DNA from 2 places in the Luteimonas sp. gir genome. Region 1 is predicted to be linked to the other one. Evidence: predicted binding sites of a transcription regulator. Region 1 holds the regulator's gene; the other holds the start of a gene.
What was found. Region 1 encodes FliA, which starts transcription of late flagellar genes. Its sites were predicted from a motif close to TAAAGTTTNNCNNNCNNNGGCCGATAA; they were not measured.
Positions count from the first base shown of each region.

Region 2: WAF18_RS15130 (CheR family methyltransferase) is a predicted target of FliA. The motif match lies at 4,507-4,533, and genes of this name have one in related genera.

Region 1 is NZ_JBBAXQ010000008.1:155,401-162,886, reverse strand. It holds partial or broken gene WAF18_RS11935 (Hpt domain-containing protein) at 1-418, opposite strand, end outside; gene WAF18_RS11930 (protein phosphatase CheZ) at 422-1,039, opposite strand; gene WAF18_RS11925 (chemotaxis response regulator CheY) at 1,036-1,428, opposite strand; gene WAF18_RS11920 (RNA polymerase sigma factor FliA) at 1,451-2,206, opposite strand; gene WAF18_RS11915 (MinD/ParA family protein) at 2,203-3,054, opposite strand; gene flhF (flagellar biosynthesis protein FlhF) at 3,041-4,582, opposite strand; gene flhA (flagellar biosynthesis protein FlhA) at 4,753-6,822, opposite strand; gene flhB (flagellar biosynthesis protein FlhB) at 6,831-7,486, opposite strand, start outside.
Region 2 is NZ_JBBAXQ010000013.1:95,122-102,607, reverse strand. It holds gene WAF18_RS15155 (methyl-accepting chemotaxis protein) at 1-134, shown strand, start outside; gene WAF18_RS15150 (flagellar regulator YcgR PilZN domain-containing protein) at 171-938, shown strand; gene WAF18_RS15145 (chemotaxis protein CheW) at 1,030-1,497, shown strand; gene WAF18_RS15140 (hypothetical protein) at 1,613-1,999, shown strand; gene WAF18_RS15135 (methyl-accepting chemotaxis protein) at 2,069-4,432, shown strand; gene WAF18_RS15130 (CheR family methyltransferase) at 4,564-5,433, shown strand; gene cheD (chemoreceptor glutamine deamidase CheD) at 5,430-6,023, shown strand; gene WAF18_RS15120 (chemotaxis response regulator protein-glutamate methylesterase) at 6,020-7,099, shown strand; gene acnB (bifunctional aconitate hydratase 2/2-methylisocitrate dehydratase) at 7,240-7,486, opposite strand, start outside.

The sequences.
Region 1 (7,486 bases):
TCGGGGCCGCACGGGCGGCCGGGCCCGGTGCAACGGGGGCGGCGGTGTCGAGCGCGAATCCGGCAATCAGCTCGGGCGGCGCATGCGGCACGTCGCTGCCGGTTTCGACCGCGTCGACCATCGCCTGCAGCCAGTCGAGCGACTGCTGCGCGGCGTCGAAATGCCGCGGCAACAAGGTCGCGGCGCCCGAGCGTGCGGCGCCCAGCGTTTCCTCCGCGGCATGGCACAGCTCGACCAGCGCGGTTGCGCCGAGGAAGCCGGCGCCGCCCTTGAGGGTGTGGAAGGCGCGGAAGACCGCGTTGAGCTGTTCGCGGTCGTCCGGCGACTGCTCCAGTTCGACCAGTTGCCCGCCCAGGTCGACGAGCAGCTCGCGTGCCTCGAGCACGAAATCGGCGGCGATGTCGGGCGAGAACTGCATCGCTCAGAGTCCCAGGCGCGAGAGCAGGTCGTCGGCGTCGTCCTGGCCGACGGTGCCGGTGTCGAGCCCGGCAACGGCCGGGCCGACGGCCCGCAGACGGTCCTGTTCGCCGTCGGCGGGCGGCAGCCCGAGGGCGCCGAAGCCTTCGTGCACGCCGCGCACGATGCCGGCGACGCGGCGGATGATCTGCCCGCCCAGGTCCTGGTGGCTCTGCGCCAGCGCCATCTCGCGCAGGTTCTCGCGCAGCGCGTCGATGGTCGCGGTCTGCGCGGCGTCCAGCGTGCCGGCGCGCAACTGGGCGACGTGCGCGCGGCTGTCCTCGATCAGATCGAGCGTGCGGTGGGTGGCCTGCTCGGTCATCGTCACCACGTGGTCGAGGCGGGCGCAGGCATCGTCGAGCCCACCTTGCGCGGGTGCGGCCGGCAGCGTGTCGAGCGCCTGCGCCAGTTCGCGCGCCAGCCGGCCCAGGCCGTCGACCAGGGTGCGTGCGCGGGCGGCGGCGAGTGCGTCGACCTGCCGACGCCAGCCGGCCTCGTCGCCGCGTTCGAGCGCTTCGAGCGCGTCGTGCAGCAGCCCTGCGAGCTGGCTGCGGTCGGTGGTCACCGCGACGGTGGCGGTCACGCCGCGCCTCCCAGGCGCTCGAAGATCTTGCCAAGCTTCTCCGACAGCGTCTGCGCGGTGAACGGCTTGATGATGTAGCCGTTCACGCCGCTCTGCGCCGCCTCGATGATCTGCTCGCGCTTGGCCTCGGCGGTGACCATCATCACCGGCAGCGCGCGGAACTTGGGGTCGGCGCGGATCGCGCGCAGCAACTCGATGCCGGTCATGCCGGGCATGTTCCAGTCGGTGATGACCAGGTCGACCGCATCCTGGCGCAGCACGGCCATCGCGCTGTTGCCGTCCTCGGCTTCGACGGTGTTGTTGAAGCCCAGGTCCGACAACAGATTCTTGACGATGCGGCGCATCGTCGAGAAGTCGTCGACCACGAGGATACGGATGTTCTTGTTCAAAGCGGGCTCCACGGGTGGGGCATCAGTCGGCGTTGCCGATGCCGGTATCTGCGAGTTCGAAGGCGGACAGGCGGCCGCGCAGGCGCACCACGGCCTGGCCGTGGATCTGGCATACGCGCGATTCGCTCACGCCCAGTACCGCGCCGATCTCCTTGAGGTTGAGTTCCTGTTCGTAGTACAGCGACAGCACCAGCTGTTCGCGCTCGGGCAGCAGGGTGATCGCCGCGGCCAGTTCCCGGCCGAACTCGCTGCGTACCAGGTGTTCCTGCGGCGTCGGTCCGCCGTCGCGGTTGGCCGGCTCGACCTCGCCGTGGTCCTCGACGTGCGAGTCCAGGCTCAGCACCTGGCCGCGGGCGGCGTCTTCGAGCAGACGTTGATAGTCGGCCAGCGGCATCTGCAACTTGGCCGCGACCTCCTGGGCGCTGGCGGCGCGGCCGCTGGCCTGCTCGATCTCGCGGATTGCGGCGGCGGCTTCGCGTGCACGGCGATGGACCGAGCGCGGCACCCAGTCGCCGCGGCGGATCTCGTCGATCATCGCGCCGCGGATGCGGATCGAGGCATAGGTCTCGAACGAGGCGCCCTGTTCGGCGTCGTAGCTGCGCGAGGCCTCGAGCAGGCCGATCATGCCGGCCTGGATCAGGTCGTCGATCTCGACGCTGGCCGGCAGCCGCGCAGCGATGTGATGGGCGATGCGGCGCACCAATTCGGCATGCACCACGACCGGATCCGGCGCGCTGGCGCGCTGGACCGCCTGGTACTGGCGGGCGGCGGCGTTCATGCGGCCGCTCCCTGGCGCAGCAGGCGATCGACGAAGAATTCGACGTGGCCACGCGGCGCGGTCGGCGCCTGCCAGCGCGCGACGCGACGTGCGATCTCCACCAGCGCTTGCGACGACGGGCTGCCCGGGTAGGCGCGCACCACCGCCTGCTGGCGCTGGACCGCGGCGCGCAGCCACTCGCATTGCGGCACTGCGCCCAGGTAGTTCAGCGAGACGTCGCCGATGAAGCGCTCACACACGCGCACCAGCTTGTCGTACAGCGCGCGGCCCTCCTGCGGGCTGCGTACCATATTGGCGACGACCTGGATCCGGTCCAGGCCGCGCTCGCGCGCAAGCACCTTGATCAGTGCATACGCATCGGTGAGTGAGGCCGGCTCGTCGCAGACCACGACCACTGCGTCCTGCGCGGCCTGGCAGAAGGTCAGCACCGAGTCGGTGATGCCGGCGGCGGTATCGACCACCAGCACATCGAGCTCGCGCTCAAGCTCGTTGAAGACGTTGACCAGGCCGGCATGCTCGATCGGACGCAGCTCGGCCATGTGCCGGCGGCCGGAGGCGGCGGGCACGATCAGCACGCCCGCCGGGCCCTCGATGATCGCCTCGTCGAGCGTGCAGCGCCCGGCCACGAGGTCGGCCAGCGTGAAGCGCGGCGACAGGCCCAGCAGCACATCCAGATTGGCCAGGCCCAGGTCCGCGTCGAGCAGCATCGTGCGCTGACCCATGCCGGCCAGTGCGATGGCGAGGTTGGCCGACACGTTGGTCTTGCCGACGCCGCCCTTGCCGCCGGTGACGGCGAGGGTGCGGACGGGCGCGAACGGGGCGGGGGCGGGCAGGTCAGGCGACGGCATGGTGGGACTTCTGGGCGTCGGGGTCGTGGAGATCGTGCGTGGGGACGATCGGCTTATCGGCATCGCGGCGGAGATCTTCAAGCCGCAATGCCAGATGGGCGGCATTGGCGCGATGCAGGTCGTCGGGAATGCGCTGGCCGTCGGCGATCCAGGTCAGCGGCAGGGCGTGATCGACGGCGACCGACAGCACGCTGCCCAGCCGCCCGGTCTCGTCGAGCTTGGTCAGCACCGCGCCCTGCGGGCGGGCACCCTCGAAGCGGCGGACGACTTCGTCGAGGTCGGCGAAATGGGTGTTGGCGGGCAGCACGAGCAGGGTGCGGATCTGACGCGCGGCGCGCAGCCAGTGCAGTTGGCCGGCCAGGGCGCGGTCGCGCTGACTGAGCCCGGCGGTGTCGACCAGCACCAGCCGGTAGTCGCGCAGGCGCTGCAGCAACTGGACCAGCCCGGTCTCGCTGTCGGCCTCGTGCACCGCGATGCCGAGCTGCCGGCCGTAGCTGTGCAGTTGTTCGCGGCCGCCCACGCGCACGGTGTCGGTGGTCACCAGTGCCACGTCGCGGGCCTGGTGGCGGGCGACGTACCGTGCGGCGAGCTTGGCGATGGTCGTGGTCTTGCCGGCGCCGGTCGGGCCGACCAGCGCGATGACCCCGGCCTCCTCCAGCGGGTCGATCGGGCAGATCGGCAGGCGCTTGGACAGCAAGGCCAGCATCAGGCCGCGGACGCGGTGGGCCGGGGTGTCGGCCGGCACCTGCAAGGCGATGTCGCGGGTGATGCCGGCATCGAAGCCGTAGTCTTCCATCAGTTCCATGACCTGGCCGCGGGCCGGGGACCCGCGCAGGCGCTCGTCGGTCAGGCGCGCCATCTCGCGCTCGATCATCTGCCGCATCTGCGCCAGTTCCTCGCGCATCTGCGCCAGCTCGCCGTCGCTGCTCGGCGCCGGCGGTGCGGGCACGGCGACGAGGGCGGGCGGCGTGGCGACCGGGGCCGGCGGCATCGAGGTATGCGCGATGGGCGCGGCCACATCCGGCGCGGGCGCGGGCGGTTCGGGCGGCGCCTGCGACGGAATTCCGTCGTCTTCGGCGGCCCATGTCGCCGCGGCGGAGCGACGGCGCCCGAGCAGCTCGGCAAACGACGGAAATCCGGCGCCGGCGTCCGCGAGCTCGGCGTGCAGGGCCTCGGTGATCGCTGCGGGCGGCGGGTCGGCGACTGCCGCATGGACCACCGCCTGTGGCGGCGCAGCCGCCTCGGCCGGTGCCAAGGCACGCAGCCAGCGTTCGGCGGGCGAGTCGTCGCGGGCGTCGGCGGCCTGCGCCTGCGGCGGCTCGGCAGGCGAGGCGGCCGGTGCCTCGCGCCGCTGGGCCTCGTCGAGGGCGCGCTGGACCACGCTTTCGTCGTAGTTGCTGGCCGCGACAATCTCCACGCCCTCGTCGGTGCGGCGATTGGACAGGATCACGGCATCGGGCCCGTGCGCGGCCCGCACCATCTGCAGGGCGCTGCGCATGTCGGCGGCGACGAAACGGCGGATGTTCATGGGCGGCGGCCGGAGATGAGGAATGGGGCATGCGGCCTGGCGCAGGCGAGGGCACTGCGCCGGTCGGGGCGGCCTTGGGGGGCGCTGGGGTGTCGTGCGTGCATCGTGCGTTCTCCGTGGCGGGGCCCTGCGTTCACCAGTCCCCAGTCCCTACAACAAAGTCCCGCGCTTCAACTGATCGTCCCCAGCAACTTGAGCCGCTTGTCTTCGGGGACTTCGGTGTAGGCCAGCACCGACAGGGTCGGGACGCTGTGCCGGACCAGACGCGCGAGCGCGGCGCGGACCTGGCCGGGGACCAGCACCACTGCCGGTTCGTTCCTGGCCTCCTGCTGGCCGGCGCAATCGGCCAGGCTCTGCTGCAGACGTTCGGCCAGGCCCGGCTCCAGCGCAGCGCCGGTCCCTTGCGCGGAATCCTGCAAGACCCGTTCCAGCGCGGGCGCCAGCGTGTAGACCGGCAACTCGGGCGCCGGGCCGGCGATCTCCTGGACGATGAAGCGGCCCAGCGCGGTGCGGACCGCGGCGGTGAGTTGACCGGGGTCCTGGGTGTGCGCGGCGTGCTCGACCAGTGCCTCGGCGATGCGGCGCAGCTGCCGGACGGGAATACGCTCGACCAGCAGGTTCTGCAGCACCCGGACCACCACCGCCAGCGGCAGCGCCTTGGGTGTGAGGTCCTCGGCGAGCTTGGGCGCGCTGCGCGCCAGGGTCGCCAGCAACTGCTGGACTTCCTCGTGCCCGAGCAGTTCGGGCGCCTGTTCGCGGACCAGGTGCGAGAGGTGGGTCGCGACCACGGTCGCCGGATCGACCACGGTGTAACCCGCGGCTTCGGCCTGGGCGCGCTGGATCGGCAGGATCCACAGTGCGTCGAGCCCGAACGCCGGGTCCTTGCCCGGAATGCCCTCGATCGGCTGCAGCGCGCCGCCTGGGTCGAGCGCCAGCAGGCGGTCGGGATGCACCTCGGCGGTCGCCACCGGCACGCCGTGGACAAGCAGCCGGTAGGCGGTGGGCGACAGTTCGAGGTTGTCGCGGATGTGCACCGGCGGAATCAGAAAGCCGATGTCCTGAGTGAGCTTGCGACGCACGGCCTTGATCCGCGCCATCAGCTCGCCGCCTTGGGCCTTGTCCACCAACGGAATCAGCCGATAACCGACCTCCAGGCCGAGCGGATCGACCGGGCGCAGGTCGTCCCAGCCGAGCTCCGCATTGGCGGCCTGCTCGGGCGCGGGCAGTGCGGCGTCCGGCGCGGCTGCGGCGCGTTCGGCCGCCAGGCTGCGCTTGCGCATCGTCCAGGCGCCGTAGCCGACCAGCGCGGCCAAGGTCAGGAAGGCGAGGTTCGGCATGCCGGGCACCAGCCCGACCACCAGCAGAATGACCGCCGCGATCGACAACGCCCGGTACTGGCCGAACACCTGCCCGGTCACCGCGCCGCCCATGTCCTGGGCCCGCGAAGCGCGGGTGACCAAGAGCGCGACCGCCGAGGACACCAGCAGCGACGGTAACTGCGACACCAGGCCGTCGCCGATCGACAGCAGGGTGTAGGTCGCCGCCGCGTCTCCGAACGGCATGCCGTGCTGGAGCATGCCGATCACCAGGCCGCCGATGATCGTCACGAACAGGATCAGGATGCCGGCGATCGCATCGCCGCGGATGAACTTGCTGGCGCCGTCCATCGCGCCGTAGAAATCGGCTTCCTGGCGGACTTCCTCGCGCCGGGCCTTGGCGTCCTCGCGGGTCAACAGGCCGGCATTGAGGTCGGCGTCGATCGCCATCTGCTTGCCGGGCATCGCATCGAGGATGAAGCGCGCGGTGACTTCCGAGACCCGGCCCGCACCCTTGGTGATGACCATGAAGTTGATGATGGTCAGGATCGCGAACGCGACGATGCCGACCGCGAAGTTGCCGCCGACGACGAACTCGCCGAACGACTCGATCACGTTGCCGGCTGCGCCCGGGCCGTTCTGACCGTGCAGCAGGATCACGCGCGTGGAGGCCACGTTCAGCGCCAGGCGCAGCATCGTGGTCATCAGCAGCACGATCGGGAAGATGCTGAAGTCCAGCGGGCGCTGCACGTAGACCACCGCCAGCAGCACCACCAGCGAGATCGCGATGTTGAAGCTGAAGAGCACGTCGAGCGCGAACGGCGGCAGCGGCACCACGACCATCGCCAGCAGCGCCAGCACCAGCAACGGCGCGCCCAGTCCATGGCGCAGCATGTCGAACAGGCGCTTGGGGCCGGACTGCATCACCGCGCTCACGGCTGCGCCCCCCGGCCGGTCGCGTCCTCATCGACTTCGACCGCCGACAGTTCGGGGTAGGGCTGGCCCGGCGCCCAACTGCGCAGCTGGTACACGTAGGACAGCACCTGGGCGACGGCGGCGTAGAGCTTCACGGGGATTTCCTGACCGATCTGCGCCTCCCGATACAAGACGCGTGCCAGCGGCGGCGCGGCGACCAGCGCAATGCGGTGCTGCTCGCCGACGGCGCGGATGCGCAGCGCCATTTCGTCCACGCCCTTGGCGATCACCTTCGGCGCGCGCATCGCCTCGCCCTCGTACTTGAGCGCGACTGCGTAATGCGTGGGATTGACCACGATCACGTCGGCACCGGGCAAGTCTTCCATCATCCGCCGCTGCGACATCTGCTGCTGCATCTGGCGGATGCGGCCCTTGACCTCCGGCCGGCCCTCGCTTTCCTTCATCTCCTCGCGCAGTTCCTGCCGCGTCATCTTGAGCTTCCGGCGCCAGTTCCATTTCTGGTACGGCGCATCGAGCAAGGCCAGCAGCAGCAAGGCCGCGGAGGTTGCCATCAGCATCCACAGCGCGAAGCCGAGGCCGGCGCCGGCGGCGGCCTCGAGTGGTTGGTCGAGCATGCTGCGCAGGCGATGCAGACCGGGCCACAGGAACAGCG
Region 2 (7,486 bases), on a different contig from region 1:
CGCGGGCGATGGAGGAACAGGCCGCCGGGCTTGCCAATGCGATCGCGGTGTTCCGTGTCGATACCGCCACCGCGTTGCTGCAGGCAGTGGTGGACGCGGCCCGCCCGCCGGCCCCAGGCCACGCGCTGCCCTGATCGTCCAGGCCCACCCCACGCATGACGGCAAGGACGATGGCGCCTGCAGACCCGCTCCATCCGCTGGACGACGAAGCGCTGTCGCGCTACATGCTGCGCGACAGTGCCGACATGGGCCGGGTGCTGCGCAGCCTGGTCGAGACCAAGGCATTGATCAGCGGCAGCCTGATGCCAGGCGACCTGTCTTGCCCGACCGCACTGCTCGCGGTCGGCGACGACGGCACGCTGGTACTCGACGCCAGCCGGCAGGACGCCCTCAATCGCAGGATTGCGACCTGCACCCAACTCGTCTGCGATACCCGGCTCGACGCGGTGCAGATCCGTTTCCGACTCTCGACGCCATTGCCGATGCTGCACGAGGGGCGCCAGGCGTTCGTCGCATCCTGGCCCGAGGCGCTGCTGCGCCTGCAGCGACGCGATCTTTATCGTGTCGTGCCACCGCTCGATGCCGGCGTGACGCTGCACCCGGGGCATGGCGACACCCCGGCGGCGTCATCGGACGACGGCCTGCGGGTGCTGGACCTGAGCGGCGGCGGGCTCGCGGTGGCGATGGATGACGGCGAGGATCCGCGTTTCGCACCCGGGCGCACGCTCGATCGCTGCCTGTTGCAGCTGCCGGACGCCACTCCGATTCCGGTGGCCGTCACTGTCGCGCACCGCTTCTGCGAGCAGACCGGCCCGCGGGTGCGCTGGCGTGCGGGCTGCCGCTTCGTCGCGCTGGCACCGGCCGCGCAGCGGCGCATCCTGCAGTCCATCTTCCAGATCGAGCGCCAGCGCAACGCCCGGCTCCGCCGCGCCGTGTAGCGCCGGCGCCTAAAGTTGCCCGCCGCGCGGCCGATGTCGCACGGGACACCCGACACGCGCGCGAGCGCGGCATGCCTGCAGGAGCGCACCGATGAGCAGTCCAGATCCCCAGAACGCCGGCGAGTACCTCACCTTCACCCTGGGCGACGAGCACTACGGCGTCGACATCCTCAAGGTGCAGGAGATCCGAGGCTACGACGCAGTCACCCGCCTGCCCGACGCGCCGGACTACATCAAAGGCGTGATCAACCTGCGCGGCACGATCGTGCCGGTGATCGACCTGCGCCTGAAGCTGCGCCTGGCGCAGGCGCGCTATGACAGTTTCACGGTGATGATCGTGCTCAATGTCGAGGACCGTGTCGTGGGGATCGTCGTCGACGGTGTGTCGGACGTGGTGCCGCTTTCTGCCGAGCAGATCCGCCCGACGCCCGAGTTCGGTGCGGCGATCGACACCCGCTGCATCTCCGGCATCGGCACGTTCGACGACCGCATGCTGATCCTGCTCGACATCGAGACCCTGCTCGACAGCGCCGAACTGGCGGTTCCCCAGGCAGCGTGATCCCCGATCTGGGACCGCCGTCACACAGCTTTCACTCAAGGCCCGGCCGCACACGGCCGATAGAGGCGGACACAGGCGCTTTCGCGCCTGCCGTCCATCGATCAAGGAGCAGACCATGACCATCCACTGCAAGACGTCTTCCCTGCTGGCCGCGCTGCTGCTGGTCGGGGGCGCCTCGACCGCCTTCGCCCAGGAGGCCATCCGTCCCGAACAGGCCGTGCGCTTCGTCGGCAAGAGCGGCATGGTCTGCGGCAAGGTCGAAAAGACCCGCTATGCGGAGAACACCGAAGGCCAGCCGACCTTCCTGTACATGGGCGGCGCGTTCCCGCGCCACACCTTCTCGGCGCGCATCCCCAACGAGCAGCGTGACCGGTTCCGTCCCTCGCCCGAGGAGCTGGAAGGCCGCGATGTGTGCGTCGTGGGCACCATCCAGCGCGACGCCAGCCGCGCCGAGATCGCAGTCAGCTCGCCCAGCGACATCAAGCTCGCCACCATCAAGTAAGCCCCGCGCCCGGATTGCAGACCGCATCCGGGCCGTTTTTCCATCCGGCCGCCTACGGGGGATTGCCGCATGCACTGGTTCTCGAATCTCAAGCTCGCACCGAAACTGATGCTGGCATTCGGCGTCGTCCTGATCCTGATGATCGCCCAGGGCGTGGGTGGCTTCATCGGCCTGCGCTCGCTCGACAGCGTGACCGACCACCTCGCTGACAACACCCTGCCGACGCTGACCACGGTCGGCGAAACGCGCGCCCTGCTCGGCGAGTATCGCGCCGCGTCATACCTGGGTTTGGTGCGCGCCAGCGATCAGGTCAAGCGCGATGCGCGCGAGCGCACCGCTGCGATGGAACAGCAGATCGACGCAGCCATGGCAGCGTACGCGCCGCTGATCGTCTCGCCGGAAGAGCGCAAGCTCTACGACGGCTTCGTGACCGCTTGGACCGATGCCAAGGCCTCCTACCACGAGGTCAACGAACTGATCGAGCTCGACCTGCCCGACGACGCCACCGACACCTTCATCGGCCGCACCCGCGACCTGCACATGGCCGCCGGCAACGCGTTGCAGGCGCTGCAGGCCGAGGCCGACCGTCAGGCCACCGCGGCCCGTGAGGAGGCGCGCTCGGTGCAGACCGGGTCGAGCATTCTGATGGTGGTCATGCTGCTGGCCGGCATCACCGGCGGCATGGTCATCGCCTGGCTGATGGCACGCAACCTCACCGGCGCCACCCGCTCGGCAGTCGCGGTCGCCAATGACGTGGCCAGCGGCAAGCTCGACACCCGCATCGATGCCAGCCGCCGCGACGAGATCGGCGACCTGCTCAAGGCCATGCAGCGGATGCAGCACGACCTGCGCGAGCGGATCGAGCGCGATCAAAAGATCGCCAGCGAGAATCTGCGCATCCGCACCGCGCTCGACAGTGCCTCGACCGGCATGATCGTCACCGACGAGAAGTTCGACATCCTCTACGTCAATCCGGCGCTGGAGACCGTGATGCGCGACAACGCCGAGGCGATCGCAGCCGAGCTGCCGCACTACGATCCGGCCCAGCCGCTGCTGGGGGCCTCGCTGGCGACGTTCGAGCTGGACGGCAAGCCGGACCAGCGCGTGCTGACCAGTCTCAAGGAGCGCGGCATCGCGCACCGCGAGATACATTACCAAGACGCCTGCATCGCGCAGATCATCTCGCCGATCCGCGACGCGCAGGGCCGCGATATCGGCCTGATCGCCGAATGGCGCGACCGCACCGGTGAAGTCCGGGTCGAAGCCGAAGTCGCCCGCATCGTGTCCGCGGCCGCGGCCGGTGATCTCGACCATCGCGTCTCGCTGGACGGCAAGCACGGCTTCATCCTGCAGCTGGCGCAGCAGCTCAACAGCCTGCTCGACGCCAACGCGGTCAGCCTGGCGCAGGTCTCGCACGTGCTCAATGCGCTCGCCTCGGGCGATCTGACCGCGCGCATGGAAGGCGATTTCCAAGGCGTGTTCGCCCGCATGCGCGACGACGCCAACGCCACCGTCGCCCAGCTCACCGCCATCGTCGCCCGCATCCAGGGCGCGTCGGCTGCGATTGGCACCGCGTCGACCGAGATCGCCTCGGGCAACGACGACCTCTCGCGCCGCACCGAGCAGCAGGCGGCCAATCTGGAAGAAACCGCCGCCTCGATGGAGGAACTGACCTCCACCGTCCGCCAGAACGCCGACCACGCCCGCCAGGCCAACCAGCTCGCCCAGGGCGCGGCCACCGTCGCCTCCCAGGGCGGCGAGGTCGTCGGTCAGGTCGTTTCCACGATGGCCGACATCGAGGCCTCCTCGCGCAAGATCGCCGACATCATCTCGGTCATCGACGGCATCGCGTTCCAGACCAACATCCTCGCGCTCAACGCCGCGGTCGAGGCCGCGCGGGCCGGCGAACAGGGCCGCGGCTTTGCGGTCGTGGCCTCCGAGGTCCGTACGCTTGCCCAGCGCAGTGCCAATGCCGCCAAGGAGATCAAGGGCCTGATCGACGACTCCACCAGCAAGGTCGCCAGCGGTGCCGCGCTCGCTGGACAGGCTGGCAAGACCATGGCCGAGATGGTCGCCTCGGTGCAGCGGGTGACCGACATCATGGCCGAGATCTCCGCCGCCTCGCAGGAACAGGCGGCGGGTATCGAGCAGGTCAACCAGACCATCGTGCAGATGGACGAGACCACTCAGCAGAACGCCGCACTGGTCGAAGAAGCCTCGGCCGCCGCGCGGGCGATGGAGGAGCAGGCCACGGGCCTGGCCGACGCGATCTCGATGCTGCGGATCGAAGGACAGGCCGTGGCCGCACCCGCCGCGCAGCCGACCCGGGCAGCGCCGCCACCGTCTCGCAAGCCGGCACCCGCCGCGCCACGTCCGGCGACACGCGCTCCCGCCGCGCCCGCCCTGGCCGAGGCGGACTGGGCGGAGTTCTGATCGTTGCCGCCGATACGGGGCACCGACAAGGCCCGGCCCAGTGCCGGGCCTTGCGCGTGACGCGACGATCGCGGTCAACTTCGCCGGCATCGCGCCGATAACCATCGAGTCTCCCTGACGCGCCGGTCGCCATGAGTGCCGCTTCCCTGCCCCACCCGCCCGGCGACGCCCGCCAGTTCGTGTTCGCCGACCGCGATTTCCGTCGCGTGTGCCAACTGATCCACGACCGGGCGGGCATCGCGCTGGTCGCCAGCAAGCGCGACATGGTCTACGGCCGGCTGTCGCGGCGGCTGCGCGCGCTCGGCCTCGACGACTTCAGTGACTATCTGGCGTTGCTGGAAGGCGATCCTGACGGCGATGAATGGCAGGCGTTCACCAATGCGCTGACCACCAATCTGACCTCGTTCTTCCGCGAGCCGCACCACTTCGAGACGCTGCGCACCCAGTTGCAGCGCGCCGGGTCGGGCCGCAAGCCGTTGACGCTGTGGTCGTGCGCAGCCTCGACCGGCGAGGAACCGTACTCGATGGCCATCACCGCCTGCGAGGCCTTCGACACGCTGCAGCCGCCGGTGCGCATCGTCGCGACCGACATCGACACCCAGGTCCTGGCGACCGCGCGTCAGGGCGTCTATCCGATCGAACGCGTCGCCGCGCTCGACGCGGACCTGCGGCGCCGCTTCTTCCAGCGCGGCACCGGCCCCAATGCCGGCAAGTGCCGCGTGCATCCGGCGCTGCAGGCGCTGATCGAGTTCCGTCCCTTGAATCTGCTGGCCGGCCGTTACGATGTCGGCGGTCCGTTCGATGCGATCTTCTGCCGCAATGTGATGATCTACTTTGACAAGCCGACCCAGCGCGGCATCCTGTCGCGGCTGATCACGCACATGGACGCGGCCAGCCTGCTCTATACCGGGCACTCGGAAAACTACCTGCACGCCGCCGACCTGATCCAGCCCTGCGGCCGCACGCTGTACCGCCGCCACTTCGCAGCGACTGCCCCGTGAGCGCGCCGCCCAGCGACACGGTGATGCGCTACCGCGACCCGCAGTTCCAGGTGCCGGCCGCCAAGCTGCTGCCGACCCAGTACCTGGTGGTCAACGACGGCACCGCGCTGGTCACCGTGCTGGGCTCATGCGTGGCCGCGTGCATTCGCGACCCGCTGCTGCACCTGGGCGGCATGAACCACTTCCTGTTGCCCGACGGTGGCAATGGCGACGGCGCGCCGGCCCGCTACGGCAGCTATGCGATGGAAGTGCTGATCAACGAGCTGCTCAAGCGCGGCGCCAGCCGCCGTCGCCTCGAGGCCAAGGTGTTCGGTGGCGCCAACGTGCTCAAGGGCTTCACCAGCAACCCGGTGGGCACGCGTAACGCCGAGTTCGTGCGCGGCTATCTGGACGCGGAGAACATCCCGGTCGTGGCCGAGGATCTGCAGGGCATCCATCCGCGCAAGGTGTGGTTCTTCCCGCAGACCGGCAAGGTGATGGTCTACCGGCTGCCGCACGCACACGGCGCCGAGGTGGCGGCCGCCGAATCGGCCGTCCGTGCCCGCTTGGCGCGCGCGCCGGTCGCCGGCGATGTGGAGCTGTTCGAATGACGCCGGTGCGCGTGCTCATCGTCGACGACTCGGCGGTCGTGCGTCAGTTGCTGACCGAAGTGCTGTCCGCCGATCCCCAGATCGAGGTCGTGGGCAGCGCCGCCGACCCCTTGCTCGCCCGCGAGAAGATCAAGCGCCTGCATCCCGATGTGCTGACCCTCGATGTCGAGATGCCGCGCATGGACGGCCTGGTGTTTCTCGACAATCTGATGCGACTGCGACCGATGCCGGTGGTGATGGTGTCCTCGCTGACCGAGCGCGGCGCCGACATCACCCTGCAGGCCTTGGCGCTGGGCGCGGTGGACTTTGTCGCCAAGCCACGCATCAATGTCGCCCACGGCCTGGAAAGCTACGCGCAGGAGATCACTGCGAAGGTCAAGGCCGCGGCGCGCGCGCAGGTCCGCGCCGCACCGCGCCCGACATCGCGTCCGGCGGCCGGGCCCGCTGCTGCGACCGAGACGACCGCCACACCGGTCGCGTTGCGCTACCGCACGACCGACCGGCTGATCGCGATCGGCGCGTCCGCGGGCGGTACCGAAGCGATCCGCGTCGTGCTCGAAGCGATGCCGCCCGATGCACCGGCCATCGTGCTGACCCAGCACATTCCCGCCAGTTTCAGCGCACCGTTCGCCGAACGCCTGGACCGGCATTGCGCGATGCTGGTGCGCGAGGCGCGCGACGGCGAGACCATCCTGCCCGGGCATGTCTACCTGCCGCCGGGCGACCACCACCTGCGCGTGCTGCGCGACGGCGCTCGCTGGCGTTGCCGGCTCGACCCCGGCCCACCGGTCAACCGGCACCGGCCCGCGGTCGACGTCCTGTTCCGCTCGGTCGCGCAGGCGGCGGGCGCCAACGCGGTTGCGGCGATCCTCACCGGCATGGGCGACGATGGCGCCCGCGGACTGCTCGAACTGCGCGAGGCCGGGGCTGCGACGCTGGTGCAGGACGAGGCCAGCAGCGTCGTCTGGGGCATGCCCGGCGCCGCCTGGAAGCTGGGCGCCGCGCAAGAATGCCTGCCGCTGGACCGCATCGCCCAGCGCCTGCTGACATTGGCCCGGCGCGAGTCGGTGGACTGACGCCACCTGCGACGCTTGCCGCCAACGCCAAAACCGGGGTCAGAGTGCAATTTCGCAAAGCAAATTGCACTCTGACCCCGGTTCTTTAAACAAAAGAACGCCCGGCAATGCCGGGCGTTCTGGTCTGGCGATCGGCGCGATCAGGCAGCGACCGACGACGCTGTGTCGCGGTACTCCTCGATCTGGTCGAAGTTCATGTAACGGTAGATCTCCGCGCTCTGCGTGTTGATCACGCCGACGCCCGCCATGTACTCCTCGCGGGTCGGGATCCGACCCAGGCGCGAGCAGATCGCGGCCAGTTCCGCCGAGCCCAGATACACGTTGGAGTTGCGGCCCAGGCGGTTGGGGAAATTGCGGGTCGAGGTCGAGAACACCGTCGCGCCCTCG